Regions from separate parts of the Streptomyces sp. NPDC031379 genome, predicted to be linked through region 3. Evidence: riboswitches for the same ligand, from Rfam matches in the RefSeq annotation. Region 3 holds a riboswitch; each other region holds the start of a gene.

Region 1 (7,092 bases), on a different contig from region 3:
GCGGGACGGTGGACGCGGGACTGGCCGCACTGCCGCAGTCGACGCCGTCGGCGCTGACGCCGTACTACACGCAGCGTCCGCACTGGCGCAGCTGCGGCGCGCCCGGCTTCCAGTGCGCGACGATCAAGGCTCCGCTGGACTACGCGCGGCCCGGCTCGGGCGACATCCGGCTGGCCATCGCCCGCAAGAAGGCCACCGGCAAGGCCAAGCCACTGGGTTCGCTGCTGGTCAACCCGGGTGGTCCGGGCGGCTCCGCGATCGGTTACCTCCAGCAGTACGCGGGCGTCGGCTACCCGGCGGACGTCCGTGCCCGCTACGACATGGCCGCGGTGGACCCGCGGGGCGTCGCCCGCAGCGAGCCCGTCGAATGCCTCGACGGACGTCAGATGGACGCGTACACGCAGACGGACATGACGCCCGACGACCAGCGGGAGCGGAATGCACTGGCCGCGGCCGACAAGAAGTTCACGGAGAGCTGCGGGGCGCACTCGGCACGGCTGCTCCGGCACGTCTCCACCGTCGACGCGGCACGGGACATGGACATCGTGCGGGCGGTGCTGGGAGACCCGAAGCTGAACTACGTCGGGGCGTCGTACGGCACGTTCCTCGGGGCGACGTACGCCGGTCTGTTCCCGGAGCGGGTCGGACGGATGATCCTGGACGGCGCGATGGATCCCACCCTCGACGCCCGCAAGCTGAACCTGGACCAGACGGCGGGCTTCGAGACGGCCTTCCGTGCCTTCGCGAAGGACTGCGTGCGGCACCCCGACTGCCCGCTCGGCGGCAAGGGCACGACACCCGCCCAGGTCGGCGAGCACCTCAACGCGTTCTTCCGCAAGCTGGACGCCCACCCCATTCCGGCGGGCGACGCGGACGGCCGCAAGCTCGGCGAGTCGCTCGCCACCACAGGCGTGATCGCGGCGATGTACGACGAGGGGACGTGGCCGCAGCTGCGCGCGGCGCTGACCTCGGCGATGCAGGACGACGACGGCGCGGGCCTGCTCGCGCTCGCCGACAGCTACTACGAGCGTGACGCGAGCGGTCGCTACAGCAACCTGATGATGGCCAACGCCGCCGTGAACTGTCTGGACCTGCCGCCGGCCTTCACCGGCCCCGAGCAGGTGGACAAGGCGCTGCCGGAGTTCGAGAAGACGTCCCCGGTCTTCGGTGCCGGCCTCGCCTGGTCCTCGCTGAACTGCGCGTACTGGCCGGTGAAGGCGACGGGCGAACCGCACCGCATCGAGGCCAAGGGCGCGGCGCCGATCGTGGTGGTCGGCACCACCCGGGACCCGGCGACCCCCTACCGCTGGGCGCAGTCGCTGGCCCGCCAGCTCTCCTCGGCCCGCCTGCTGACCTACGTCGGCGACGGCCACACCGCCTACGGACGCGGCAGCACCTGCATCGACACGGCGATCAACACCTACCTGCTCCGCGGCGTCCCGCCGGCCGCCCGAAAGCGCTGCTCATAGCCCCTTCCCCCCGCCCCGGAGTCCGTCGTTCCGGGGCGGGTACGAAGCACCCCCGGAAACTGTGTAGACTTACCGACGTTGCTGATCGCACCATGGTGCGGACAGCGCGCCGCTTTAGCTCAGATGGCCAGAGCAACGCACTCGTAATGCGTAGGTCTCGGGTTCGAATCCCGAAAGCGGCTCCTCCGGAAAGAGCACCTAGGAACGTTCCTAGGTGCTCTTTCGTCGTTCAGCGGACTCTGCGGCGGTGCCGGGCACGGTCCGCGCGGGTGTCCCTGGTCTCGGTTCTGGCCTCGGACGCGAGCCCCGGGCTGGGCGTGAAGTGGTTCCCCGTGCGGCCCCTCGCGTCCTTGGGCAGGCGTCTCGGCTCGTTCAGGATCGTGCCGGCGGTGTGACGGCTCACGTCGTACAGACGGCGATCATCGTCCGGCGGTCAGGGCGCGAGAAGACGACCGGATGTTCTTCCCGCGGCTCCCCGGACGCGGCTCGCATGGGTCGTGCAGCCCGGGGGACAGGGAGCTGGTGGTGGCGGGTCCGGTGCCGGTGCAGCGGCGGGCGGCGGCTGCCGGCATTCCGTCGGCAGGCAATGTCGCCACGAAGGTCTCAGGCCCGGCAAGCCTCGATCCCCCGCTGAATGCCCGCTCGCCAGATCTCACCGGTGGTCGTGACCCGAGCCGCGAGTTGGCGGTATGTCCGCAGGGCGCTCTCCTGTCCGGCCGGCGCCGTGTGGCGACGTGGTACGACCTGCGGGTGCCGATCCCGCCAGTCGAGAAGGGCCGTGATGGCGTCGGCCGATGTGTACCAGCACGCGGACCGGACCTGGCGTTCCAGGTCAGCCGGAAGTCGCAGTGACAGCTTTTCGGGAAATCCTCCGTCCTGAGAACCGGGCCATCGCCCCGGACCGCGGGCTTCCTCCGGGTAATCCGGCCAGGAGCGGTCCCACCCCCGCGATTGCAGTTCGCGCCGCACGCCCAGAGCCGCCAACCGATCTACGGAGTCCAGGAGTTCTCCGCATTCACGGGCTCTGGACAGCTGAAGACGTCGCGCGGCGCGTATAGCTGCGGCTTCACGGCGAGTGAGGCCGACCAGGTCCCATCGCCCGCTGTCCGTAAGCTCCTTGGACCGATTCCTTTCATTGCTCAACAACTGATGCAGCCTCATCCGAGTGCCGTACGGCAAGCGCGCCGTCACAGGCACAGTTCCCTTTGTACGCACGACGCTCATTATGGCGTATTTAGCTTGCAAGTTACGAGCAGTCAAAAAGCAAACCGGTAGCAGAATTGTTTCAGCGTGCGGGTCAACTCACGGCGGTACATGATGTGAACGAGGCGGGCGGTCTGCCCTCTGGGTGACCACCCAATCCGCAGGGAGAGAGGAGAAGGAGATGTCGAATCCTTCCGTCAGGCAGGAGCAGTGGTCAATGCTGACCAATGAGTCAGCGCTGCCGCAGTTCGATTCGATCCGTGCTCACCCGGAGGCGAGGCTGTCCGAACTGCAGCACGCTCTTTCCGCGCAGTACGCGCTCGGCCAGGTGGACGAGATCCCAAGTGCCTTCGGTGTGGAGTTCAGCGCCCAGTTCGAACGGTCGGTGCGTGATCGGGAAAGCGGCGCAGTCGTGGCCCAGTACTCGGCCAGGATGGTGTTCGGCGAGGGGCCGAGTTCAGGGGAGCAGCGGATAGGTTTCATAGCCGCCAGCATCGACACCCGCCCCGCAGTGGACGCCGCCCCCGTGCCGGGAGTGCCGGTGGTGAGGGCCCTCGTCCAGAGGGACGGGAGCTGGCTCAACGCCGAGGAATTCACCGTCGACACGAGCGGGGACCTCGTCGCCGCAGACGGCCTCTGGGATGCCTTCAGAGGCTGTCTCGCGAGCAAGTGCGGCGGCGTCTGCCTGGGTTCGCTGGCCAGTTGCCTCCCGCTGGGCGCCCTGCCCGCGGTGGTCGCCTGCCTGGCAGCCACCTGTGGGCTCTGCGCGGCCCGATGTGCCGCCTGCGTGGCGTGCGATTGCGGCTGGCTGTGCAGCATGGTCACCGGATGCTGCCACACGTGACACGGGAGATCGCGACGTGAGAACCGTCATTCACTGGCTGACCGTGCCGGTCGAACAGCGAGCGGGAAGAGATGGACTGCCGGCGCTGAAATACGATGTTCCTGACGCGATCATCGTTCGCGGCAGCCAGATCGCGTACGTCGGGATCGCCGACGGAGAGGTTGCCGAAAAGCTCCTCGCACACCCGGACGTGGAAATCATGAGCGGTGAGGAAAAAAAACTCATCGAACTCGTTCCGGGTATGTCCGTGGCCTGGGAAAACCTCGAAAGGCAGCTGCCTTCGCTCGGCGCCGGCCACGGGTGGAAGGGTGCGGTCGGCCTGGGTGACGTGATATCGGCCATCACGCGCCGGGCACGCATCCCTGAGTGCGGAAGCTGTGCCCGGCGCCGTAAGGGACTCAACCGCATCACCGTGTGGGGCTGGTGGCGCAACCGGAAGCTGTCCCTGCAGCCCGAAGGGTGACTCGCATGAATGGCGCCTCGCTCGGTCCGGGAGAGGCGCCCCCCTATGGTTCGCGATCAGCGACGAAGGAGTGTGTAGTGCCATGACCGGTAAAGGCAATGAGCAGGTCCCCCTCGACAGGATTCTGACTGTAGAGGAAGGCATCGCCTTCAAGACGCGCTCAGCAGCTCTCGCCGAGGGACAGCGCTGGCGTTGGAACGGAATTTACGCCAACCCCGAGCAGGCCGTCGCCGTCGCCAACGCAAACCCTCCCCAGCAGGCCGGAGAAGTCATATTTACCGCCATCGGGGGCCTGATTCTCTTCTACTAGAATCCGGCTTCACGGACAGGTCGCGTGCACCTGGCCCCGAAAGCGGTTCCATGGAGACCCCAGGTCGGATCACATCCGGCCCGGGGTCTTCTCGGCTCGCGGCTCAGGCGCGGACGTCGTGCCAGGGCGAGCACTCCCGGTAGGTGCTGGTCACGATGCATCCCCGCAGCTTGTACGCCGTGCCCTCGGGGAGGTTGCCGGGGACGATCTTCGTGTAGGGGGAGTCGTGGCCCAGGGTGGAGGCGACGCGGCCGTTGCTGAGTTCCGCCTGGATGCCCAGGCCGTCGGCGTAGACGTCCTTGGCGATGAGGGCGTCGCCCGGGATGTTCGGGGCGGGCTGCGGGTCGGCGTTCCAGCGGGCGTACCCGATCACCGTTCCCTTGGAGTTGTGGATGGTGATGGTGTACGACCCGTCCGGGTCCATGGCGCTGGCGGTGCCGGCCCCGGTGGTGAGCGCCGCGCCGACGAGCATCGCGCCCATGCCGAGGATCGTGCCGACGCGCTTGTGTATCAGGCCCATGTGGTTCCCCTGTTTCCGTGTACTGCGGATCGCCGAGACGCTGCTTCGTTTCACCGGCAGCGGTGACGATCAGTCATGGTCACTCTATAGAAGGGTGGTTGTGCCCCCAGGGGGGTGGGGCCCGGCTGCCCGCGGTGGCCGGTGGCGTGTCAGTCGCGTGCGGCGCAGTGCTTCAGCAGTTCGGAGATCGATTCGTCGACCAGTCGGTAGCGCACGACGCGGCCGTCCTTGCGGCCCTCGACGACGCCCGCGGCCCGCAGCAGGCGCAGCGCCTGGGAGACGGCGGTGTCCCTCATCCCGGTGGCGACGGCGAGGTCGGAGACGGCGATCGGGCCGGCCTCGTGGAGCGCGAGCAGCAGGGACAGGCGTCCGGGATCGGAGAGCAGCGAGAAGCGGTCGGCCCAGGCGCGTACCCGCTCCGGCTCGCCTACGGCGGCGATGGCGTCGCAGACCCGATGGCCGTCGATGGTGCGCTGCCCGGCACGTTCCACGGGGACGAGATGCATGGCCCCATCATCGCAGCCGGCGGCCCTGGCCTCCATATCTGTTCAGTTGTGCAGCCTTGCAGCCGCTACCCACCGCCGCCTAGTGTGAGCGGGCCGTGGTGTTCGGGAAGACCGGTGACAGCCCTCAGGGGCTCAATCCGGAGCGGCCCTCGCCACTGTGATCGGGAAGTTCCCGCCCCCTACACGCCACTGGCCGCACGGCCGGGAAGGCAGGGGCGGGCGCGTCGACCCGTCAGCCAGGAGACCGGCCACGGCATCACGAAGCTGATCCACGAGGTGCTGGAGCGTGAACGCATGACCGTGTCCGAAGGCGTGCCCGAAACGGCCGCCGCCCCGTCCTTCCGCTGGCGCCGCGAGGACACCGTCCGTACCGCGGGTCTCCTGGCCGTGATCGTCGCCCTGCACGTGGTCGCGTTCGGCATCCTGTTCCTGCTCGTGATCCCCCGTCACTACGAGGTCGGCACCAAGGCGTTCGGTCTCGGCCTCGGCATCACGGCGTACACGCTGGGCATGCGGCACGCCTTCGACGCGGACCACATCGCGGCGATCGACAACACCACCCGCAAGCTGATGGCCGACGGCAAGCGGCCGGTGTCGGTGGGCTTCTGGTTCGCGCTGGGGCACTCCAGCGTGGTGGTCGTCATGGCCGCGCTGGTCGCCGGCGGCGCGAAGCTCGCCGGCACCCTGATGAACGACGGCTCGCGGACCCACCAGGTCCTCGGCACCGTCGGCACCACGGTCTCCGGCAGCTTCCTGTACCTCATCGCCGCCCTCAACCTGGTCGCGCTCTTCGGCATTCTGCGGGTGTTCAAGGCGATGCGCGCCGGGCACTACGACGAGGCGGAGCTTGAGGCCCACCTCGACTCCCGCGGCTTCATGAACCGTGTCCTCGGCCGGCTCACCAAGTCCATCCGCCGCCCCGGCCAGATGTTCCCGCTCGGCTTCCTCTTCGGCATCGGCTTCGACACCACGACGGAGGTCCTGCTCCTCGCCCTGGCCGGCAACGGGGCCGCCGCCGGTCTCCCGTGGTACGCCGTGCTGTGCCTGCCGCTGCTGTTCGCGGCCGGCATGAGCCTGTTCGACACCCTCGACGGCACGTTCATGAACTTCGCCTACCAGTGGGCCTTCTCCAACCCGGTGCGGAAGGTGTTCTACAACCTCACCATCACCGGCCTGTCCATCGCGGTGGCCTTCTTCGTCGGCACGATCGAGCTGGTCGGCGTGCTGCACGACAAGCTCGGTCTGCACGACGGCGTCACGGACTGGATCGCAGCCCTGGACCTGGACAACGTGGGCTACGTCATCGTCGGCCTGTTCGTGGTCGTGTGGGCCGTGGCCATCGGGTACTGGCGCCTCGCCAAGGTCGAGGAGCGCTGGGCCGTCCGCGCCACCGACACGAGCTGAGGGGACCGGCCCGCGAGGCCGCTCCTTCGCCGCGGACAAAACCGGAGCAAAGGTGCCGCAAAGTGAAGTGGCGTCAGATGAACCCGCGGACGTGAGGCAACATCTTGGTGAACGGCGGGCGCCGCGCGGTCGAGGCGCGGCGCCGCCGTCGGCCGGATGGGGTGAGGGACGTGGTGGAGCCGAGGATCGCCGTCGCCGTGGTGACCATGGGCAACCGGCCCGCCGAGGTCGACGCCCTGCTGGAGTCCGTGGCCAAGCAGGACCTCGCTCCGGCCCGCATCGTCATCGTCGGAAACGGCTGCCGGCTGCCCGAGTTCGCCCACCGGCTCTCGCTGCCCGGCGAGGTCACCACCATCGACGTGGAGGAGAACCT
Region 2 (7,092 bases), on a different contig from region 3:
CCCGGACGGTGTGCAGGGCGACCAGGTCGGCACGGTGCCGGGCGAGACGGCGGGAGTACTCCCACGGTGCCACCCGGTCGCCCGGACCATGGATGATCAGGGTGGGCACGGCGAGCCTGACGGGGTCGGTCATCTCGGCGGCCCGGTCGGCCTGCAGTCCGGCCCGGCCCTGCGCGGCCCGCACCGCGAGCGGCAGCAGCGGCTGCGGGGTGTGCCGGGCCCTGGCGAGGGCGCGCAGCGTGGCCTCCCAGTCGAGCACCGGCGAGTCGAGGACCAGCCCTGCGACGCGCTCGCGCACGGCGGAGTGCTCGGCGGCGCGCAGGGCCATGGTGGCGCCGGTGGACCAGCCGAGGAGGACGACCCGGCGGGCGCCGTAGCGGACGGCGTAGCGGATCGCCGCGTCCACGTCCCGCCACTCGGTCTCGCCGAGGTGGTTCAGTCCGTCCGGCGGGCGCGGGGCGCCGAGGTCGCCGCGGTAGGCGAGCGCGAGGACCGGCAGGCGGCGGCTGTGCAGGAAGCCCATGACGTTCATGGCGTGCTCGCGGGTGGCGCCGAGGCCGTGCACGGCGATCACCCAGGTGTCCCGGTGGCCGGGCAGGAACCAGGCGGGCAGGGCCCCGAGTTCGCCGGGCACGTCGACGTCGGCGTGGTCGAGGCCGAGGGCGGCGCCCGGGTTGCCGACGTAGAGGTTGGGGGTGAGCCACACGCTGTCGCCGGGGGCCAGGGTGCCGTGCGTGACGCGGTGCAGGCGGCGGACGACGGTGTCGGCCGTGTGCGGGGCCGTCTCCAGGACGGGCCCGACGACGGCGTGGGAGCCGTCGCCGGCCAGGCCGTAGGTGCCGGGGCGCAGGGAGGCCAGGTCGCGGGTGAGCGCGATCCGGCCGGAGTCCGCGCCGTGCACGGTGAGCCGTGGCTCGGTGGGCAGCGGGCGGCCCGCCGGCGCTTTCAGCGCGGCGTCACTCGCCAGCCGGCCGGCGGCCACGGATGCCATGCCGGCGGCGACGACGGCGGTGAGCGCGGTGGCGGTCGCTTTGACTGGGCGCACGGGTCCAGTGTCGTGGGGGTTGCCGCGACCGGCCAGTGGAAGGGCGGGCGGCGTGAGTGCCGGTGCCGCGGGACGGTGGGGCACCGGCGCGTTCGTCCGTCGTGGCGGGGTGCCGTCGCGACGGACGAGGGGGAGCAGGCCCGCGAGGGCGCCGCGGGCCCGGAGGCGCCGGCGGGAGAGGACGCCGCGGGCCCGAGCGCGGCGGCTGGGGAGGATGCGCCGGATCAGGAGGGGCGGAGTCCGAAGCGGGTGGAACCGGGTGCTGGCTGACAAGGGGTCACCTCCGTTGGCCGTACTCCTTCAAACGTGCCCCGGCTTCGCCCAGTTGTGCCTCCGTCAGCAGGGACGGTGTCAGGCCCGGCACCGAGGACGCCGTCAGCCACAGGCGGCACATCCATTCCAGCTGGGCGGTGCGGTCGTAGGCCTGGTCGAGGCCGGCGCCGTAGGTGAGGGTGCCGTGGTTCTGCAGCAGGCAGCCGGAGCGGCCGGCGAGGGCGCGGAGCATGTTCTCGGCCAGTTCGTCGGTGCCGTAGGTCGCGTAGGGGGCGACCCGGACGGGGCCGCCGAGGGCGCCGGCCATGTAGTGGACCAGCGGGAGTTCGGGCACGAGCGTGGAGACCGCGGTGGCGTGCACGGCGTGGGTGTGGACGACCGCGCGGGCGTCGGTGGTGCGGTAGACGGCGAGGTGCATGGGCAGCTCGCTGGTGGGCACCAGGGTGCCGAGAACCTGGCGGCCGGTGAGATCGACGCCGGTGACGTCGTCCGTGGTGAGCCGGTCGTAGGGGACGCCCGACGGGGTGACCAGGACGAGGTCGCCGACGCGTGCGGAGACGTTGCCGGAGGTGCCGACGACCAGCCCGTCGGCGACGGTCCGCCGCGCCGTCGCGACCAACGCCTCCCAGACCGGCGCCACGTCCCCGGCCGCTCCCGCCGTCCCGCCCGACACCGCCGCGCCGCCCGCCGCGTCCCCGGCCGCTCCCGCCGCCCGGCCCGGCACGGGCTCCGCCGCCCCCTCGGCCGCCCCGCCGCGAGCCGCTTGACGCGCATCGCCGCGCCCCGCCGCGTCGCCTGCCGCTTCCCCCGCCGTGTCCCGTCGCTGCTCAGCCATGCGGTGATCCTGCCAGCCCGGCCGGTGCCCAGGGGGGGCCGTCGGCGGGGCGGAACCGGAGGGTGTACCTCCGAACGAGCGGATGTGGTCGCGAATCACCGCGATGGGGCGCCGATTCGGTCATCGCGGAGCCTTCAATGTTCCCTCTTGCTCGCCCGGGTTCCCTCTCGCCCGCCCGGCGATCCTTCGCCCGCCACCCCGGGGAGACGACGCATGGCCTGTGAACGCACCCCACTCCGTCGCCGCGCCGGTGTCCTCGCGGCGGCCACGGCGGCGCTCGCCCTCACGGGCACCGCGACCGCGTCGGCCGGCCCCGCGGAGGCGGGGCGGCGGGAGCCGCGACCCGGGACGGCACGGCCCCCGGCCGCTGCCGCGCCGCTGCCCCGGGGGCACGACGTGTCGTCCCACCAGAAGCGGGTGGACTGGCCGGCCGCCCGGTCGAAGGGCGTGCGGTTCGTCTACGTGAAGGCGACCGAGGCCACGGACTACCGCAATCCCCGCTTCTCGCAGCAGTACGGCGGCGCGCGCCGGGCCGGCCTGATCCGGGGCGCGTACCACTTCGCGCGGCCGGACGAGTCCTCCGGCGCCCGGCAGGCCGCGTACTTCGTGCGGCACGGCGGCGACTGGCGGGCGGACGGCTGGACGCTGCCGCCCGCACTGGACATCGAGTACAACCCCTACGGCGCGCAGCACATCTGCTACGGACTGAGCAGGAAGCGGATGGTCCGCTGGATCCGGTCCTTCAGCGACGAGATCAAGCGCGAGACCGGCCGCCGCCCGGTGATCTACACGACGACCCACTGGTGGAAGCTCTGCACCGGGAACAGCCGCGCCTTCTCCGCCACCCACGCTCTGTGGATCGCCCGTCACGGCACCTCGCGGCCGGGGACGCTGCCAGGCGGCTGGCGGCACTGGACGTTCTGGCAGTACGGCACCGAGGGCGGGGTGCCGGGTGACCAGAATCTCTTCAACGGGCCGGCGGCCCGGCTGCGGACCTTCGCGGGGGCCGGTAGTCAAGGGGCGCCTGGGTCGGCGGAGACAAACGGAACCTCTCCCGCGCGTTACTGACACCCCCGTGCCCGACTCAGTTCATCTTCCGTTCACCCAGGTTGCCTACGTTCGACCAGCCAATGACCTCGAACGATTGCCTGGGTAAATGGAAAGCTTCTCGCTGATCCTCGCGATTGTGGTGGTGACCGCACTCGCGTTCGATTTCACGAACGGTTTCCACGACACCGCGAACGCGATGGCCACCACCATCTCCACAGGCGCTCTGAAGCCCAAGATCGCGGTGACCATGTCCGCCGTCCTCAATCTTGGGGGCGCCTTCCTCTCGGTGGAGGTCGCCAACACGATCTCCAAGGGTCTCGTCGACGAGACCGGCATCCGTCCCGAGGTCATCTTCGCCGCCCTGGTCGGCGCGATCCTCTGGAACCTGCTGACCTGGCTGGTGGGCCTCCCCTCCAGCTCCTCCCACGCCCTGATGGGCGGCCTGGTCGGCGCCACCGTCGCCTCCGCGGGCTTCGGCGCCGTCCACGGTGACGTCCTGGTCACCAAGGTGCTGCTGCCGGCGGTCGCCGCGCCGATCGTGGCGGGCCTCGCGTCACTGCTGGCCACCCGTTTCTCCTACGGCATCGGCGGCACGGCCGACGGCGAGGCCACCCGCAAGGGCTACCGCGCCGGCCAGATCGCCTCCGCCGGCCTGGTCTCCCTCGCCCACGGCACCAACGACGCCCAGAAGACGATGGGCATCATCACCCTCGCCCTCATCGCGGGCGGCTCCCTCGCCCCCGGCTCGAACCCTCCCACCTGGGTGATCCTCTCCGCCGGCCTGGCGATCGCGCTCGGCACCTACATCGGCGGCTGGCGCATCATCCGCACCATGGGCAAGGGCCTGACCGACCTGGAGCCGCGCCAGGGCTTCGCCGCCCAGACCAGCGCCGCGACCGCCATCCTGGCCTCCTCCCACCTCGGCTTCTCCCTCTCCACCACCCATGTCGTCTCGGGCTCGGTGATGGGCGCCGGTCTGGGCCGCAAGGGCGGTGTGGTCCGCTGGTCCACCGCGACCCGCATGTTCGCCGCCTGGGCGCTGACCCTGCCGGCCGCCGCCCTGGTGGGCGCGGGCGCCGAGTCCGTCACCGACCTGGGTGACTGGGGCACCGCCGCCGTCGCCGTCTTCCTGATCGCCGCCAGCGCCGCGATCTGGAAGATCTCCCGCCGCGAGGTCGTCGACCACACCAACGTCGTCACCGAGACCGAGGAGCCGGCCGGCGTGGTGACCACCGCCATCGCCGCCGTGACCCCGCCCCCGGTGGGCACGGTCACCGAGGGCCTGACGGCCACCATCCCCGCCCCCGTCGCCGAACCGGCCCCCGCCGCCCCGGCGGCCCCGCCGGCCGCCGCGGTCTGACCCCGAGCACTCGTTCACCAAGGAAGCATCATGAAGATCGACTGGGCGGCCCTCGGTTCCGTCTTCGGCGTCAGCCTCGTGTTCACGGTGGGCCTGGTGGCCCTGTTCACCCTCGGCATCAACGGTCTGTCGCGGCGCGAGAAGGCCGCGGCCCAGGGCGGCTCCGCGACCCTCGCCGTCACCGGCGCCTACGTCTGCTTCGCGGCCTGCGCGGCGGCGGTGGCGTACGGCATCTACCTGATCGTCGGCAAGGCCTGACCCGGCGTCCGTCGGCGCAGGCCTGACCGAGCACTCCGAGGCTCCCCTCCAGCTGTTGCGAAGGGGAGCCTCTGGCATGCCCGCCCGCCCCACGGTGTGGGGATCGGCACACTCTCCCCACGCAGGTCAACAGCAAGTTGACGGCCGTTCCGGGCGCGTGGTGGACTGCCCAGGCCATGTACGGCGGCAAGAGAGGAAGCCGGTGCGAATCCGGCGCGGTCCCGCCACTGTGACCGGGGAAGAACCCCCGGGAGCCAGGAACTCTCACCGCCGAATCTCGTCGAACCAGGGCGCGGACACCCTGAGTGAGGACCTAGATCGCCATGCTCGGCTGCCGAAGGACCCGTACCAGGCCCGCTCCTGTACCCACGGCCGGCTGAGCCGATGGGTGCCGATCGCTCCTACGCGTACGGCGCCGCCGCCGGTCTTCTCGGTGACCTGCTCCTCGGCGATCCACGCCGGGGGCACCCGGTCGCCGCGTTCGGCCGGGCGGCCGCGGCCGTGGAACGCGTGTTGTGGCACGACCACCGCGGCTGGGGCGCCCTGCACACCGCCGTGTGCGCCGGTGGCGCCGCCGCGCTCGGCGCGCTGGCGGCACGCGCCGTACGCCCCTCCCCCGCCGCCTCCGCCGCGCTGACCGCCGCCGCCACGTGGGCGGTCGTCGGCGGCACCTCGCTCGCCCGGGAGGCCCGCACCATCGGGCGTGCCCTGGAGGCCGGGGACGTCGAGGCGGCCCGCGCCCGGCTGCCCCATCTGTGCGGCCGCGACCCGCAGGCGCTGGACGCCGACGGGATCGCCCGGGCCGTGGTCGAGTCGGTCGCCGAGAACACCTCCGACGCGGTCGTGGGCGCGCTGGTGTGGGGTGCCGTGGGCGGGGTGCCGGGGCTGCTCGGGTTCCGTGCGGTCAACACCCTCGACGCGATGGTCGGTCACAAGTCCCGCCGGTTCCGGCGCTTCGGCTGGGCCTCCGCCCGCCTCGACGACCTCGCCGGCTGGCCGGGGGCCCGGCTGACCGCCGTCCTCGCCGTGTGCGCCGGCCCCGATCCGCGGGGTGCCGCACGAGCCTGGCGGGCCGACGCGTCCCGGCACCCGAGCCCGAACGCCGGGCCCGTGGAGGCCTCCTTCGCGGGCGCCCTCGGGGTGCGCCTGGGCGGGACGCTCTCCTACGGCGGCCGGGTCGAACACCGCCCCGTGCTGGGCGGGGAAGCCGGGCGGGCCGTCGAGGTGACCGACATCGACCGGGCCGTGCGGCTCTCCCGCCGCGTCGGCCTGCTCGCGCTCGGCGTCACGGTCGCCGCGCGCCGACTCGTGAAGGGACGTGGGAAGTGAACGGGGGGCATGGGAAGTGAACGGGGGTCTCCTCGTCGCCGGCACCACCTCCGACGCCGGCAAGAGCGTCGTGACGGCCGGGATCTGCCGGTGGCTGGTGCGGCAGGGTGTGAAGGTCGCGCCGTTCAAGGCGCAGAACATGTCCCTCAACTCGTTCGTGACGAGGGAGGGCGCGGAGATCGGGCGGGCGCAGGCGATGCAGGCGCAGGCCTGCCGGGTCGAGCCGACCGCGCTGATGAACCCGGTGCTGCTCAAGCCCGGTGGCGAGCAGAGCAGCCAGGTGGTGCTGCTGGGCAAGCCGGTGGGCGAGATGAGCGCGCGCGGGTACCACGGTGGGCGGCAGCAGCGGCTGCTCGGCACCGTGCTGGAGTGCCTGGCCGAGTTGCGGGGCACGTATGACGCGGTGATCTGTGAGGGGGCGGGGAGCCCGGCCGAGATCAACCTGCGACGGACCGACATCGTCAACATGGGCATCGCCCGGGGCGCGGGGCTGCCCGTGCTGGTGGTGGGGGACATCGACCGCGGGGGCGTCTTCGCCTCCTTCTTCGGCACGGTCGCCCTGCTCTCGCCCGAGGACCAGGAACGGGTCGCCGGGTTCCTGGTGAACAAGTTCCGGGGCGATGTCTCCCTGCTGGAACCGGGGCTGGACATGCTCCAGGGCCTCACCGGGCGGCGGACGTACGGCGTGCTGCCGTTCCGGCACGGGCTCGGCATCGACGAGGAGGACGGGCTGCGGGTGTCGCTGCGCGGGACCGTCCGGGAGTCCACCGTCGCTCCCCCGGTCGGCGAGGACGTGCTGCGGGTCGCCGTGTGCGCGATCCCGCTCATGTCCAACTTCACGGACGTGGACGCGCTGGCCGCCGAACCGGGGGTCGTGGTGCGCTTCGTGGACCGTCCGGAGGAGCTGGCGGACGCCGATCTCGTCGTCGTGCCGGGGACCCG
Region 3 (7,092 bases):
GACTGCGCCACGGCGCCGAGAGGCTCCGCGCCGGGCGGCCCCGGGGCGCGGCGCCCTCGGCCCGCCCTCGCCAGACGCCGGGATCGGCACCGAGGGCCACGGCCGCCCGGTCGGCGTACAGCTCGCGGTGGCGCAGGGTGTCGGCGCGGGCCAGGACGACCAGCAGGAACAGGAAGGCGGCGGTCGCGACCTCCCTGACCATGTACGGCCGGGCCGCCGGCCAGAACACGGCGTCGGCGCCCATGAACCAGCCGAAGTGCGCCGCGACGAGGCTCCCGCCGACCACGAGGGTGAACGGGACGGCGGCCAGGACGAGGAAGGCCCGCCAGAGTGCCGTCACGGCGTAGGCGATGTCCACGTCCCGATGGCGCAGATGGGCCAGTTCGTGCAGGACCACGGCCCGGAAGCGGGCCGGGTCGGACCGGCGGACGTGCAGCAGACCGTTGTTGAGGCAGAGGGTGCGCCTGCCCGCCCGGCCGAAGACCACCGCGCCGGCGTCGAGGGCGGCCAGGTCGACCACGAGGTCGGGCAGGGCGCGCACTCCGGCGATCCCGGCCAGCCGGGCCACCTCGGCCCGGATCTCGCCCTGCGGGTCGCGGCCGTGCAGCGGTACCAGACCGCGCCGCCGCCGCTTCCAGCGCGGCAGCAGCAGGTAGACGGCCGCGGCCGCCAGCAGGACGGCGGCGCTGCCGGCCAGGCCGTACCACTCCGGCGTCACGGGGGCGCCCTCGGCGCACTCCTTGATCGCCTCTGCCTGGGCGTTGCTCCGCGTCGCGTTGTCGATGAGGTTGCCGCCCGGGTCGTAGCCCGCCGCGAACTCGCAGAGGAACCCGACGTTCTGGTCGGGGTACGGCCGCAGGATGCCGCTCAGCATCTCGAGCGTGGCCGCCGCCATCGCGACGACCAGGACGAGGAAACGCAGCGTGGTCCCGGCGGGCAGCACGCCCGGGTCGGGGGCCGACGGCACGGGGGCCGACGGCAGGGGGGCCTTGCGGGGCTCGGCCGCCTCCGCGAACCCGTTCACCGGGCCGCTCCGTCCTCCTGGCGACCACCACCGCCACCCGGCTCACCGGGCTCGTCCGGCGTACCGGGCTCGTCCGTACCGGGCTCACCGGACTCGCCTGACTCACGCGCCTCACCTGCTGCCGCATGCGCGCTTGCCTCACCGGCCGCACCCGACGCGCCCGACGCGCCGGCCGCACCAGCCTCACCCGACGCGCCCGGCTCACCGGCCTCGGCGTCCTGCGGGTCTTCCGCCCCCGCCAAGGCCAGCCGTGCGACCACGCTGTCCGCGAGGGCATCGGCGTCGGCGCCGGAGAGGCCGCGCCGTAACGCCGCCTCCCGCACCCGCCGCCGTACGGCCGCCAGCTGCTCCCGGTCGAGGTCGGGCACCTCGGGCGGGGTGGCTCGGCGGCGGGCGGACGGGCGCAGCCGGCCGAGGGCGGCCGTGGCCCGGTTCATCAGCCGCCCGGTTCCGTCCGTGACGGCGGCGCGGCACGCCTCGTCGACGGCCAGCAGCACCAGGGGCGTGATCAGCGTCGCGATGTCGTCGAGGCCGAAGCCCAGCGGGTCGGCCCGTCCGCCCGAGGACGCCCGCCGCATCCGCCGTACCACCAGGCCGTAGTCCAGACCCGCCAGATCCTCGATCAACCGGCTTTCCGCCGGCGCGTGGCGGCCGACGACGTCCCGCACCACGTCCAGCACGGTCGCACGCATGCGTCCGCCCCCCTCCCTGCCCATCCGCACGGACCCGCCGACCAGGATGCCCCAGCGGGCACGACCATGGACAGACGGCACGTGACTCTCCGTGCGCCCCCGCCGAGCGCCCTCTTCCGGTGTGCCACGTCGGGGGGTGGCGACCCCGTGGGGCGAACCTGGGTCCAGCTGGACCACCCTCGACCCGCGCGCCGTTCCCGCGCCCCTCGAATACTGGACGTATGGAGCACAACAGCGAACTCGGCGACTTCCTCCGCTCCCGGCGCGCCCGCCTCACCCCCGACACCGCCGGGCTGCCGCCGGGCCCCGGCGCCCGCCGTGTCCCCGGGCTCCGGCGGGAGGAGGTCGCGCACCAGGCCGGCGTCAGCACGGACTGCTACACCCGCCTCGAACCCGCGGGGCGGGGGCGGGCGACCGACGTCGACGCGCTGCCGTACCGGGAGCGCGACTTCGCGCGGTTCGTGCTCCTCGACCCGGCCCCCCGCGAGCGGTACGACAACTGGGACGAGGCCGCCGAGATCGTCGTCGCCGATCTGTGCCTGGCCGCGGCCCGCCACCCCGACGACCGGCAGCTGAACGAGCGCATCGGCGAGTTCCTCGTCAAGGTGGAGGGCCCCCTCCGCACCCGCCCCGGTCCCGGCCCGGACGGAAGAGACCCGATGAGGACGAGCGCCGTGCCGCCGGGCGGCCGGGTGAAGCCGTCCGCCACCCGGCCGTTCGCGCCCGCTCGGGGTAGGAGTGAAGTGATGACCGGAACACTGAGGTGAGCGAGTGCGATGAGCCGAGCGGAGGAGCGTCCGGAACGGGCGGACCGGCCGGAGAACAGTGCGTCGGGCCCGAGCGGCCTGATGGACCTGCTGGGAGTCGCCGCGGTGCTGCTGGAGGCCGACGGTCGGATCGACATGTGGAGTCCGCAGGCCGAGGAGCTGTTCGGCTACGCCCGCGGCGAGGCGGTCGGGCAGTACGCGGCGCCGCTGCTCCTCCACCCCGAACACCAGGAAGCGGCGATCATGCTGTTCGCCGAGGTGATGGAGACCGGACGCGGCTGGGCGGGGGCGTTCCCCGTCCGGCACAAGGACGGCAGCACCCGAATGGTCGAGTTCCGCAACATGCGGCTGACCGACAACCTCGGCGACCACTACGCGCTGGGGCTGGCCACCGACCGGGCCACGCTGCGGCAGGTGGAGCGCAACCTGGCCCTGTCCACCCGGCTGGTCACCCAGGCCCCGATCGGGCTGTCCGTCCTGGACACCGACCTGCGGTACGTGGTCGTCAACCCGGCCCTGGCGTCGATGCACGGCGTCGCCGAGACCGACCACGTCGGCCGGGCATTCCGCGAGATCCTGCCCAATCCGCGCTTCCTGGACGCGGAGAGCACGATGCGCAAGGTCCTGGAGACCGGTGTCCCCGTGGTGGACCAGCAGGTGGTGGGCCGTACGCGCGCCGACCCCGACCATGACCACGCCTGGGCGGTGTCGTACTACCGGCTGGAGGACCACCACGGGGAGCCGCTGGGTCTCGCCAGCGTGGTGGTGGACGTCACCGACCGGTACCAGGCGGCGAGAAAGGCCGACCGGGCCCAGGAGCGCCTGCGCCTGGTGGCCACCGGTTCGGCCCGCATCGGCACCACCCTGGAGGTGGAGCGGACCGCCCAGGAACTGGCCGACGTCCTCGTGCCCGACCTGGCCGACATGGCCGCCGTGGACCTCCTGGACTCCGTGCTGCAGACGGGGCGCCCGGACGTGGGCGAGGGACTGGCGATGTTCCGCGCCCTGGCCGTGAAGACCGCCTACCCCACCGACGCCGCTCAGGCGATCGTTCCGCCCGGCCGCCTCACCACCTACCACGCCGACCACCCGGCGGCCCACTGCATCCGCACCGGCCGCCCCCAGCTGATCACCCACCTGGAGAGCGGCGACCTCACCCGGGTCGCCGCCGACCCCGCCGCCGCCCGTCTGCTCGCCCGGGCCGGTGTCCACACCGACATGGCGGTTCCCCTCATCGCCCGCGGACAGGTCATCGGGGTCATGGGGCTGGCCAGAGCCCGCAACCCCCTGCCGTTCGACGAGGACGACCTCACCCTCGCCTGCGAGCTGGCCGCGTCCGCCGCGCTGAGCATCGACAACGCCGTCCTGCACCAGCACATCCGCAGCGCCGCCGAAACCCTCCAGCGCAGCCTGCTTCCGCAACTCTCGCCGCGTCACCCCGGTCTCGAGGTCGCCGCCCGCTACCGGCCCGCCCAGGCCTTCAGCGAGGTCGGCGGCGACTGGTACGACGTCATCCCGCTCGACGGTGACCGGACCGCGCTCACCGTGGGCGACGTCATGGGCAGCGGTATCCCGGCCGCCACCGCGATGGGCCGCCTGCGCACCGCCACCTCCACCCTCGCCGACCTCGACCTCGACCCGGCCCGGATCCTCACGCACCTCGACAAGATCACGCGCGGTCTGGACCCCTACATCGCCACCTGCGTCTACGCGGTCTACGACCCGCACCGCTGCCGCCTGCACGTGGCGTCCGCCGGCCATCTGCCCCCGGTGCTGGTCCGGGACGGCCGGCCGGCCGAACTCCTCGACCTGCCCACCGGTATTCCGCTGGGAGTCGGCGGCGTGCCCTTCGAGGCCACCACCCTCGACCTGCGACCCGGCGACCAACTGGTCCTCTACACCGACGGACTGGTCGAGACCCGCCACGACCCCATCGACGAACGCCTGGAAGACCTCCTGCGTTTGCTGTCACCGCCGTACCGCTCGGCAGAGGAGACCTGCGACCGGCTCCTGCAGCGGCTCAGGCACCCCGCCGACCACGACGACGTCGCCCTGCTCATCGCCCGCGCACAGCCGCTGTCGGCCGCCGGCGGGTCCTGACCGGGACGCCGAACCCGGACCTGGCGCCGTTCGCGGGCCGCTGCCCGGCGCGAGAGGAAGATCACGCCGCCCGGCGCGGTCTTGGCGGGGTACCCGCCGCACGGTACGGTCTGTCCGATATCGACGACGGCGAGACGGAAGCCGGTGGGAATCCGGCACGGTCGCGCCACTGTGTGCGAGACGCCTTTGCGGGCGTCTCGTGAGTCAGACCCGTGGCCGTCGTCCACTGCACCACCGACATGGGACGCGAACTCCCGGAGGAGGTTCTGCCATGGCGCAGACCGTCGCCCAGCCGACAGCCACCACTCCCGCCATCCCCGCCAAGCTGCCGCTGAAGGCCATCGCCCCCTGGGCGGTCTTCTTCGGCGTCCTGATGCTGATCCTGCTGTACTTCGTCGGCGCCGAGCAGGGCGCCACCTCCGTGTTCAACGGCACGGACGTCCACGAGTGGGTGCACGACGCCCGTCACCTGCTCGGCTTCCCCTGCCACTGACGCGAGGGACGCCGCACGCCCATGAACTCCGCATCGGTAAGAAACCTCCTCGTGCGGGGCATGCTCGCCGGCCTGGCCGCCGGCGTTCTCGCCCTGATCGTCTCCTACCTCCTCGGTGAGCCGAACGTCGACAAGGCGATCAGCTTCGAGGACGCCCACTCCCATGAGCACGAGATGGAGGTCGTCTCCCGTTCCCTGCAGTCCACCGCCGGTCTCGCCACCGGTGTCCTCGTCTACGGGGTCGCCTTCGGCGGCATCGCGGCGCTGGCCTTCTGCTTCGCGCTGGGCCGCGTGGGCCGCTTCTCCCCGCGAGCGACCGCGCTGCTGCTGTCCGGCTGCGCACTGCTCGCCGTGTACGTGATCCCGTTCCTGAAGTACCCGGCCAACCCGCCGTCGGTCGGCGACCCCGACACCATCGGCGAGCGGACCGCCCTGTACTTCCTGATGATGCTGCTCAGCGTCCTCCTCGCGGTCGCCGCGACCATCCTGGGCAAGCGCCTGGCGCCCCGACTGGGCACCTGGTGGGCGACCGTGGCCGCGGTGGCCGCCTTCGCCGCCGCGATCGGTCTGGCCTACGCGTTCCTGCCGGCCGTCAACGAGGTGCCGGAGCACTTCCCGGCCACCCTGCTGTGGCGGTTCCGCCTGTCCGCACTGGCCATCCAGAGCGTCCTGTGGGGCGGATTCGGGCTGCTCTTCGGTGAGTTGGCCGAGCGGCAGCTGAACCCCAAGCCCGTGACAGCACCGTCCGGGCGGACAGTTCCCGCCCCGAACTGACGGTTTTGGGACACGGAAGGGCCCCTCGGAACCATCGGGGGGCCCTCTCGCGTTCTCGGGGCACCTGCGCGGTCGGATCACGGGCATGGCACGGCACACCATCCGACCGGTCGGGGACCGCCGAGTCCAGGAGCGGAGGAACCGAGTGGCCAGACCTCCCCAGCCGCGCCGTATCACCCTCGGGGGCCGTGAGGCGGTCGCCCTCACGGTCGAGGAGTACGAGCAGCTGATCGCCAGCCGACGGCAGATCGGCGGCCAGAGCGCCCGGGTGCGGGTGCTCGCCCAGCAGGTGAAGCGGACCGAACAGCTCCTGCTGGAGCTGGAAACGCTGGTGAACGACCCGGCGGACGGCCAGGAGCGGGGCGGCGGCGCGGCACGGCCGAAGTGCCCGGCGTCCTGTCCCACGGTCCGGTCGACGCGGTGGGACGAGGGGACCGACTGCCTGCGCTGTGCGATCGCGGCGCTGCTGCGCCGACACCGGGACCGGGCCTGCTGAACCACGGCGCCCGCACGGCCTCAGCGCGCCGCGGTGGTCCCCGTCGCGGCCAGGGGCTGCCCGAGCCGTAGATTCCAGCGTCCGGCCCGTCCACTGACTTCCGTGGCCGTCAACGGCGGTACGTCCAGCCGCCAGAAGGCGGTCACGGGCAGGCCCAGGACATGGACCACCGCGGCCCGTACGACCTCCGGCTCCACCACGGCGACCGTACGCCCGTCCGTGTCCTGCGCGCCGTCCAGCCAGCGCCCGACCCGCTCGCACACATCCCGTACCGACTCCCCGCCGTGTGCCGACCAGCCTGCGTCGGCGAGCCAACGGCCCACCGCCTCCGGCTCGGCGGCCCCCACCTCCTCGAGGGTGCGGCCTCGCCAGCGGCCCACATCCAGACCCGCCAGCTCCGGCGTCCGCACGCCGTCGAGGCCGAGTGCCGTCGCCGTCTCCCGGCAGCGCACGCTCGGGGAAGTGACGACACGGGCGGACGCGGGCAGCGCCCCGGCCGCCGAGCGGGCGCGGGCAGCCCCCATGTCGTCGAGCGAGTCGCCGTCGTAGAAGCGGGCCTGCCGCAGCGACGGGCTGGTCGCAGGTGAGACGAAGGTGACGCGGCTGGTCACGGGGCTGTTCCTCCTGCGGCTGCTACGGGGTGGGGCGCCTACGGCGGCGAGCACCTCCCCGTCGCCCCGCCGCGTGGCGAACCTAGCACCGGCCAGGCAGAGGACGGCGGCGACGCCGTGCGGGGGGCTCCTGGA
Region 4 (7,092 bases), on a different contig from region 3:
CTGCTCGGTCGGGTAGAAGTTGATGTCCACGACCCGGTCGAGGAAGGTGACGGCCGTGCGGACCGTCTCGTCCAGCCGCTCCCAGTCGATGTCGTCTGCCGTCACGAAGGCGCCGAGGTTGACCGAGCCCAGGTTGCAGACCGCCGTCTCCCCGTCGTCCGTGACCTCCAGGATCTCCGTGCAGAGGTTGGAGGAGTGGACGACATGGCCGGCGGTCGCCGTCTGGTTCGCCGTGCGGTTGGCGGCGTCCTTGAAGGTCATCCAGCCGTTGCCGGTCTGCGCGAGGGTGCGCATCATGCGGCCGTACAGGTCGCGGGCCGGGATCGTCTTCTTCGCGAGGCCGTTCGCCTCCGCCTTGCGGTAGGCGGCGTCGAACTCCTCGCCCCACAGGTCCACCAGCTCCGGCACGTCCGCCGGGGAGAACAGCGACCACTGCTCGTCGGCGTTGACCCGGCGCATGAACTCGTCCGGGATCCAGTGCGCGAGGTTCAGGTTGTGCGTACGCCGGGCGTCCTCACCGGTGTTGTCGCGCAGCTCCAGGAACTCCTCGATGTCGGAGTGCCAGGTCTCCAGGTACACCGCGGCCGCGCCCTTGCGCCGGCCGCCCTGGTTCACGGCGGCCACCGAGGCGTCCAGGGTCTTCAGGAACGGGACGATGCCGTTGGAGTGCCCGTTGGTGCCGCGGATCAGCGAACCGCGCGAACGGATCCGGGAGTACGACAGACCGATGCCGCCGGCGTGCTTGGAGAGGCGGGCGACCTGGTGGTAGCGGTCGTAGATGGAGTCCAGCTCGTCCAGCGGGGAGTCGAGCAGGTAGCAGGACGACATCTGCGGGTGCCGGGTACCGGAGTTGAAGAGGGTGGGGGAGGAGGGCAGGTAGTCGAGGCGGCTCATGAGCCCGTAGAGCGCCGCGACCTCGTCCACCGAGCGGGTGGTGTCGTCCTCCGCGAGTCCGCCGGCCACGCGCAGCATGAAGTGCTGGGGCGTCTCGACGACCTTGCGGGTGATCGGGTGCCGCAGCAGGTAGCGGCTGTGCAGGGTGCGCAGCCCGAAATAACCGAAGCGGTCGTCGGCCTGCGGGTCGATCAGCGCGTCGAGCCGCTCGGCGTGCAGCCGCACGAACTCGGCGGTCCGGTCCGCGATGAGACCCTCCCGGTGCCCCACGGCGACGGACTCGGTGAAGGACCGCACGCCCTGCGAGGCGGCCTCGTCCCGGATGGCCAGGGTCAGCAGCCGGGCGGCCAGCCTGGAGTAGGCGGGGTCCTCGGAGATCAGGCCCGCGGCCGCCTCCGTGGCCAGCTCGCGCAACTCCGCCTCGTCGGCCCTCGCGGACCGGCCCCGCAGCGCGGCGGCGGCGACCCGGCCGGGGTCGGCGTCGGGGAGGTCGGCGGTCAGCTCGGTCAGGGTCCGCAGCAGCGCGGCACCGGGACCGTCGGTCTTCAGCTCGCTGACTGAAGCCGGATCGGCTGGCGCGATGGTCACGTGGGGCTCTCCCTCGCTCGGCACGGGGCCTGGCGGAGGGCAGGGGCAGCCACGAGCGCGCACGGCGTCGCGTCCACCGGCCCACTCCACGAGGCCCGGACGTCTCAAGGCACCCGGACCGGACGGCCGGGCGCGCTGCCGGCAGGTCCTCGGACTGAACGGGCGTGCGGATGCACGCAAGTACACCGTTGCGGGACAGTTCCGGATTCGCACCGGATTCCCCTGCGGCGACAGCGAGGATGAGCATACATCTAGTGCTGGGCTGCCGTGTCACCCCCACATGTTGTGTCTGTTGCGTGGTGCGGCGGCTTCAGAGGGTCAACTTCCGTGGCCCGCGGGCCTGGCCGCGGGCCGGGTTGCGGGGCGCGCCGGGAGTGCTTCCATGGAAGTAGGCGTCGGCGTCCAGGGGTCCTCCGTCCCGAGCAGGCACAGGAGGAGAGTGCACGATGCCGAAGGTCGTCCGTCACCCGCCGGGCAAGGAGCGGCCGCGCAGCGCACCCATGGCGACCCTACCGCTGAGGGGGTTGGGACGCCGGGGCCACCGGCTCTGTCTCGGCTACTGGCACGGCATGACGGTCCGTTGGGAAGCCCGCCAGGACACCACCCGGCCCAAGAAGTGGCGCAGATGGTTCTCCTACACCAACGCCACCAGGATCGTCTGGACCGTCGCCGCGCTCGCGCTGCTCGCCTGGGCCGGAGAAGGCCTGTACCTCTGGTTCTCCGACGCGAAGACGACCGGCTTCGAGGACTGGCGCAAGGACAACCCGGCGTTCGACGACGCCTTCTTCCGCGTCCTGGGTCCCGTCCTCACCGCCTCGCTCGCCGCCACCTGCTTCCTGTTCTGCTGGTACGCCTGGACCAAGCACCGCTACCTGGCGAAGGCACGCAGACGCCCGCAGGACCTGGTGGTCACCGCCGGACCGGACACCGCCGAGATCGTCGGCCGGGAGGAGGTCGCCGAGGTCATCGCCCAGCGGTTGCGCAGCCGTGACACGCGCAGACCGTATCTGCTCGTCGGCGGGGTGGGGGTCGGCAAGACGGCCGTACTGGTACGGCTCACCGAGATGCTGGCCCGGCAGCGTGCCGTGCCCGTGCCGATCCGGCTGCGGGACGCCACCGGCCCCGACCTGAACTTCGAGCGCATGGCCCAGCGACGTTTCGCCGAGGAGGCGCCCCACGGCATCCTGGCGCGCACCAAGACCGAGCGGGTCTGGCAGCAGCTGATCGCCGACGACAAGGTGGTCGTCATCGCCGACGGCCTGGAGGAGGCCGTCCTCGACCCGGGGCTCCAGGAGGACCGGGACAACATCATCCGCAAGGCCATCGAACGCGCCTATCAGGAGCGGCTGCCCCTCGTCATCGCCTCCCGGCCGCACAGCCCGCTGGAGAGCACCCCCGCCGCCATCGTGGAGCTGGAACCGCTCAGCGAGGAGGAGGCATTGCGCTTCGTCGAGTCGAGAGTGCCGGAGACGGACGAGCGGCGCATCGACTGGATCGTGGAGACGGCGGAGATGACCGAGTCGCCCATCTACCTGCAGATCGCCCGGGAGCTGCACCACCACGGCGCCCTGGAACGCGACCGCCGCAGGGATCCGCGACGGCTGGACACCCGCAGCGAGGACCGCAGCCAGCTGCGGCTGTGGCTGCTGGAGACGTGGGAGCACGCCCTGCTGGAGGGACGGCTCCGCGACGACGTGGCGCTCGGTCCGCAGGAGCGCGGCGACACCCTGGAGGTGGTCTCGGCCCTGGCCTGCATCGGACTGCTCCAGGACAAACTGGAGGTCGGCTTCGCAGAGCTGCTGGGCCCGGACGTCCGGCCCGGCCCGGCCCGGCGGGCGCGGGCCCGTGCCGGACGTGCCTGGGAACAGCGCGGCTTCACCCCGAACGGCAAGCGGGGGGACGCCTCCTCCGAGTGGCACCGGCAGCAGATCTGGGGCCTGCTCTGCGACCGGGTGAGTCCGGAGGTGGGCAAGCGGCTGAGGGAGGGGAACCCGGTCCAGTGCCACGCCGTCCTCGCCCGCTTCGCGGCCCAGGCCGACAAGCTGAAGCTGGTGGAGGGCTTCGAGCAGAAGGTCCGCTTCCCGCACAGCATCATCCAGGCGTACTTCGGCCACCGCGCGCTGTACCGCCTGGGCGAGCGCGGCGCCGGCGAGCTGGTCCAGCAGGCGCTGCAACCACCGGGACCCAGCAGGGAGTTGCTGATCACCCTGGTCCTGATGTCCCGCCGGCGGGCCGCGGACCGGTACGTGGAGGGCGGGAGCGTGAGCGCCGAGCTGAAGAAGGCGGTGAAGGGGCGGCTGCGGCAGGCCCCGGTCCCCGGACGGTCGCTGGCCCACCGGCTGCGGGCGACCGCGGACCGCCGCCCCGGCGACCCCAAGACCCTCGACCTGTACACGGCGGCGCTGGAGATCGAGAGCGTGGAGGAGGACCCGCGGCCGATCGCCGACGTCGTCCGCACGGTGCACGACAGGTGGTCGCAGATCAGGGGTGACGCGCGCACCGTGGAGGAGGCGAAGCTGGGACTGCTCAAGCAGCTCGGCACCGCGCTGCGGGCCGCCGCCGACAGGATCGACACCACGCCGCTGTACAAACAGCTCTTCGAGATCGGCAAGGCCGAGCCCGCGTACTCCATCCGCCTCGCGGCCGCCCAGGAGTTCGGCAGCGGGGGCAACCCGGCGTTCGCGGTGGTCCGCGAGTGGATCGGCGTGCACACCGACCCCGTGCAGGAGTACACCACGAAGGTCGGCGGCCTGAAGGCCTGGAGGAGACAGCGGTACGCGGCGTGGGCCGCCGAGATGCGCGAGGCGCGCGCCGCCCGCGTCTCCTCGGCGGTACGGGCCCAGCGCATCGCGGTGCTGCAACAGCGCCGGCGGGCCCTCAACCGGCGGTACACGGAGAAACGCGCCGCTCTGCTGCGCGAGTTCGTGATGCGGGCCTGGATGATCCCCATGCTCCTCGGCTCCGTCGACGACGTCCACCGTGACGAGGCCCGCGAACGCCTCACCAAGTGGCTGCGCCACCTCGACCCGGGGTACACCGGCGGCGCCCCCGATCTGCCGCTCGCTCTGGAGACCGCCCTGTCACAGGGCTTCAAGTACGCGGCCAACCGCCGCAAACGCCATCCGCACAGCCACCTGGGCTCCCGTGCCGACCTGATCCGGCAGGCGGAGACCGTACTGCAGCAGAGCCGCTGCTGGTACGCGCAGCTCAACCTCCTCCAGGCGCTGTGCCTGTGGGAGCTGCCGGACAAGGTGACCCGCCGGGATCCGGCCGGTCGTGCGGCGGCGGACGGGTCCGGCCGGGGAGCCGCGCGTGAACCGTCGGCCGCGGTGCGCGGCATGACCGCCGTACAGACCGTGGAGCGCTGGCTGTCGATGGCGGGGACGGTCAACCACGCGTCGGCACGGCCGGGGCCGAACGGCGCCTCCCCCCGGCACTGCCTGCACCCGTTCGTCGCCGAGGCCGGCGATCTGGTGGCCCTCGCCCTGGAGGTCGGGCGGCCCGAACGGTACGTGTGGATCGACGAGAAGGGCGTCGCCGACAACATCGGCTCCCGCATCGCCGACCCGCAGGGCTACCGCAAGCACAACCTGTGGATCGCGCCCTCGGCCGGCTGGCGCACCCTGGACGGGCGGGCCCAGCGACTGGTCGCCGACGTGCTGGTGATGCTCAACCTCGTGGAACGCGACGGGCAACCGGACGAGGTCGAGGAACGGCTGAACCGTGTCGAGCAGCTGGGGATGCCGCTCCCGCCGTGCATTCGGCGGGACCGGCAGCCGCTCAGGCCCGGCCTGAAGGCGGGCATGGCGCAGCCGCCCGTGCCGGGCAGCACCTGCCTGCCCGACTGCAAGTTCCAGCTCTGCCCGTACCCGCCTCGCGGCTGCGTGCCCCGGGGTGAGATCCGCGAGCCGTTCTGCCGCCAGCAGCAGGCCCTGCTGCCCGGACACATCCGGCGCTGCCTGCCACGGGGCCTGGGCACCCTGCACCGCAAGACGCCCGCCTGGGTCGGCATGCGCGTGGGGGACCTGGACCGTTTCTGGGACGCGATGGCGGGGCGCACGCGCGACTAGAAGCCGCCCGTGCGCCCCGCCCGCTCGGGTCAGTGCGCGGAACCCGCGGTGGCCGGCGGAAGCTCCACCTGGACGCCCGCGTCGCCCGCGTCCGCCGTGTAGTCCTCCGGCCGGGTCTGGTCGAGACCCTCGGGGGCCTTCACGGCCTTCAGGACGAAGGTGAGGACCACCGTGACGACGACGTTGAGGACGAAGGCCGTCAGACCGATGTAGCCGATCTCCCCGATACCGGGGATCTCCTTCGCCGAGCCGCCGAAGTGCTTCTGCGTCGGCGAGGCCACCCCGTACGCGGCGACCGTGCCGTACACCATGCCGACCGCCCAGCCGGCCAGCAGCGCCCAGCGGTGGAACCAGCGGGTGAACAGGCCGCCGACCAGGGCCGGGAAGGTCTGCAGGATCCAGATGCCGCCCAGCAGCTGGAAGTTGATGGCGACCGTCTTGTCCATCGTCAGGACGAAGGCCAGCGCACCCACCTTCACCAGCAGGGACACGAGCTTGGAGACCTGGGCCTCCTCCTTCGGCGTGGCGTCCGGCTTGATGAAGTCCTTGTAGATGTTGCGGGTGAACAGGTTCGCCGCCGCGATGGACATGATCGCCGCCGGCACCAGCGCGCCGATGCCGATCGCCGCGAAGGCCACGCCCGCGAACCAGTCCGGGAACATGTCCTCGAACAGCTGCGGGATCGCCAGCTGCCCGTTGGTGACCTTCACCCCGGCCGCGATCGCCATGAAGCCCAGCAGCGCCAGCAGGCCCAGCATGAGCGAGTACAGCGGCAGGATCGTGGTGTTGCGGCGGATCACCTCGCGGCTCTTGGACGACAGGGTCGCGGTGATCGAGTGCGGGTACATGAACAGTGCCAGGGCGGAGCCGAGCGCCAGCGTGGCGTACGTCCACTGGCCCGCCTCGGGCGGGGCAAGGGCGCCGCGCGGTTTGCCGGTGGCCGGGTTGACCTGGCTGAACGCGTCACCCGCCTTGGCGAAGATGTCGTCGAACCCGCCCAGCTTGATCGGGATGTAGATGATCGCGACCGCGATGACGATGTAGATCAGCGCGTCCTTGACGAACGCGATCAGCGCGGGCGCGCGCAGGCCGGAGGAGTAGGTGTAGGCCGCCAGCACACCGAAGGCGATGAGCAGCGGGAGGTCCTTCACGAACCAGTTCGTGTCCTCGCCGCCGCCGACGCCCATCACGTCCAGGACGGCCTGGATGCCGACGAGCTGGAGCGCGATGTACGGCATCGTCGCGAGGATGCCGGTGACCGCCACCGCCAGCGACAGGCCCTTGGAGCCGAACCGGCCGCGCACGAAGTCCGAGGTCGTCACGTAGCCGTGCTTGTGCGAGACCGACCACAGGCGGGGCAGGAACGTGAAGATCAGCGGGTAGACCAGGATCGTGTACGGCACCGCGAAGAAGCCGGACGCGCCCGCCGCGTAGATCGCCGCCGGCACGGCGACGAAGGTGTAGGCGGTGTACAGGTCGCCGCCGAGCAGGAACCAGGTGATCCAGGTACCGAACGACCGCCCGCCCAGACCCCATTCGT

The links. Region 3 has a riboswitch for cobalamin ahead of ACZ5CW_RS06055 (CbtB domain-containing protein). Riboswitches for the same ligand answer to the same signal wherever they lie in the genome.
Region 1: it holds a riboswitch for cobalamin, as region 3 does, so the genes downstream of both, nicT (Nickel transporter NicT) here and ACZ5CW_RS06055 (CbtB domain-containing protein) in region 3, are expected to answer to the same signal.
Region 2: it holds a riboswitch for cobalamin, as region 3 does, so the genes downstream of both, ACZ5CW_RS25050 (cobalamin biosynthesis protein) here and ACZ5CW_RS06055 (CbtB domain-containing protein) in region 3, are expected to answer to the same signal.
Region 4: it holds a riboswitch for cobalamin, as region 3 does, so the genes downstream of both, ACZ5CW_RS02825 (ribonucleoside-diphosphate reductase subunit alpha) here and ACZ5CW_RS06055 (CbtB domain-containing protein) in region 3, are expected to answer to the same signal.

Annotation. Positions count from the first base shown of each region.
Region 1 covers NZ_JBVIIT010000027.1:93,733-100,824, reverse strand. Annotated here, with positions in the region: gene ACZ5CW_RS33305 (alpha/beta hydrolase) at 1-1,469, shown strand, start outside; tRNA gene ACZ5CW_RS33300 (tRNA-Thr) at 1,578-1,651, shown strand; gene ACZ5CW_RS33295 (hypothetical protein) at 2,890-3,516, shown strand; gene ACZ5CW_RS33290 (hypothetical protein) at 3,533-3,979, shown strand; gene ACZ5CW_RS33285 (hypothetical protein) at 4,062-4,289, shown strand; gene ACZ5CW_RS33280 (hypothetical protein) at 4,393-4,809, opposite strand; gene ACZ5CW_RS33275 (ArsR/SmtB family transcription factor) at 4,959-5,315, opposite strand; cobalamin riboswitch at 5,395-5,582, shown strand; gene nicT (Nickel transporter NicT) at 5,610-6,719, shown strand; gene ACZ5CW_RS33265 (glycosyltransferase family 2 protein) at 6,890-7,092, shown strand, end outside.
Region 2 covers NZ_JBVIIT010000018.1:60,704-67,795, forward strand. Annotated here, with positions in the region: gene ACZ5CW_RS25025 (alpha/beta hydrolase) at 1-1,045, opposite strand, end outside; gene ACZ5CW_RS25030 (class II aldolase/adducin family protein) at 1,323-2,153, opposite strand; gene ACZ5CW_RS25035 (lysozyme) at 2,367-3,221, shown strand; gene ACZ5CW_RS25040 (inorganic phosphate transporter) at 3,310-4,563, shown strand; gene ACZ5CW_RS25045 (hypothetical protein) at 4,594-4,821, shown strand; cobalamin riboswitch at 4,966-5,107, shown strand; gene ACZ5CW_RS25050 (cobalamin biosynthesis protein) at 5,206-6,150, shown strand; gene ACZ5CW_RS25055 (cobyric acid synthase) at 6,167-7,092, shown strand, end outside.
Region 3 covers NZ_JBVIIT010000003.1:244,957-252,048, reverse strand. Annotated here, with positions in the region: gene ACZ5CW_RS06075 (M48 family metalloprotease) at 1-1,024, opposite strand, end outside; gene ACZ5CW_RS06070 (hypothetical protein) at 1,021-1,716, opposite strand; gene ACZ5CW_RS06065 (MmyB family transcriptional regulator) at 1,938-2,483, shown strand; gene ACZ5CW_RS06060 (SpoIIE family protein phosphatase) at 2,493-4,583, shown strand; cobalamin riboswitch at 4,673-4,818, shown strand; gene ACZ5CW_RS06055 (CbtB domain-containing protein) at 4,855-5,076, shown strand; gene ACZ5CW_RS06050 (CbtA family protein) at 5,098-5,850, shown strand; gene ACZ5CW_RS06045 (hypothetical protein) at 5,996-6,346, shown strand; gene ACZ5CW_RS06040 (histidine phosphatase family protein) at 6,367-6,957, opposite strand.
Region 4 covers NZ_JBVIIT010000002.1:1,518-8,609, reverse strand. Annotated here, with positions in the region: gene ACZ5CW_RS02825 (ribonucleoside-diphosphate reductase subunit alpha) at 1-1,482, opposite strand, end outside; cobalamin riboswitch at 1,606-1,729, opposite strand; gene ACZ5CW_RS02820 (NACHT domain-containing protein) at 1,929-5,552, shown strand; gene mctP (monocarboxylate uptake permease MctP) at 5,582-7,092, opposite strand, start outside.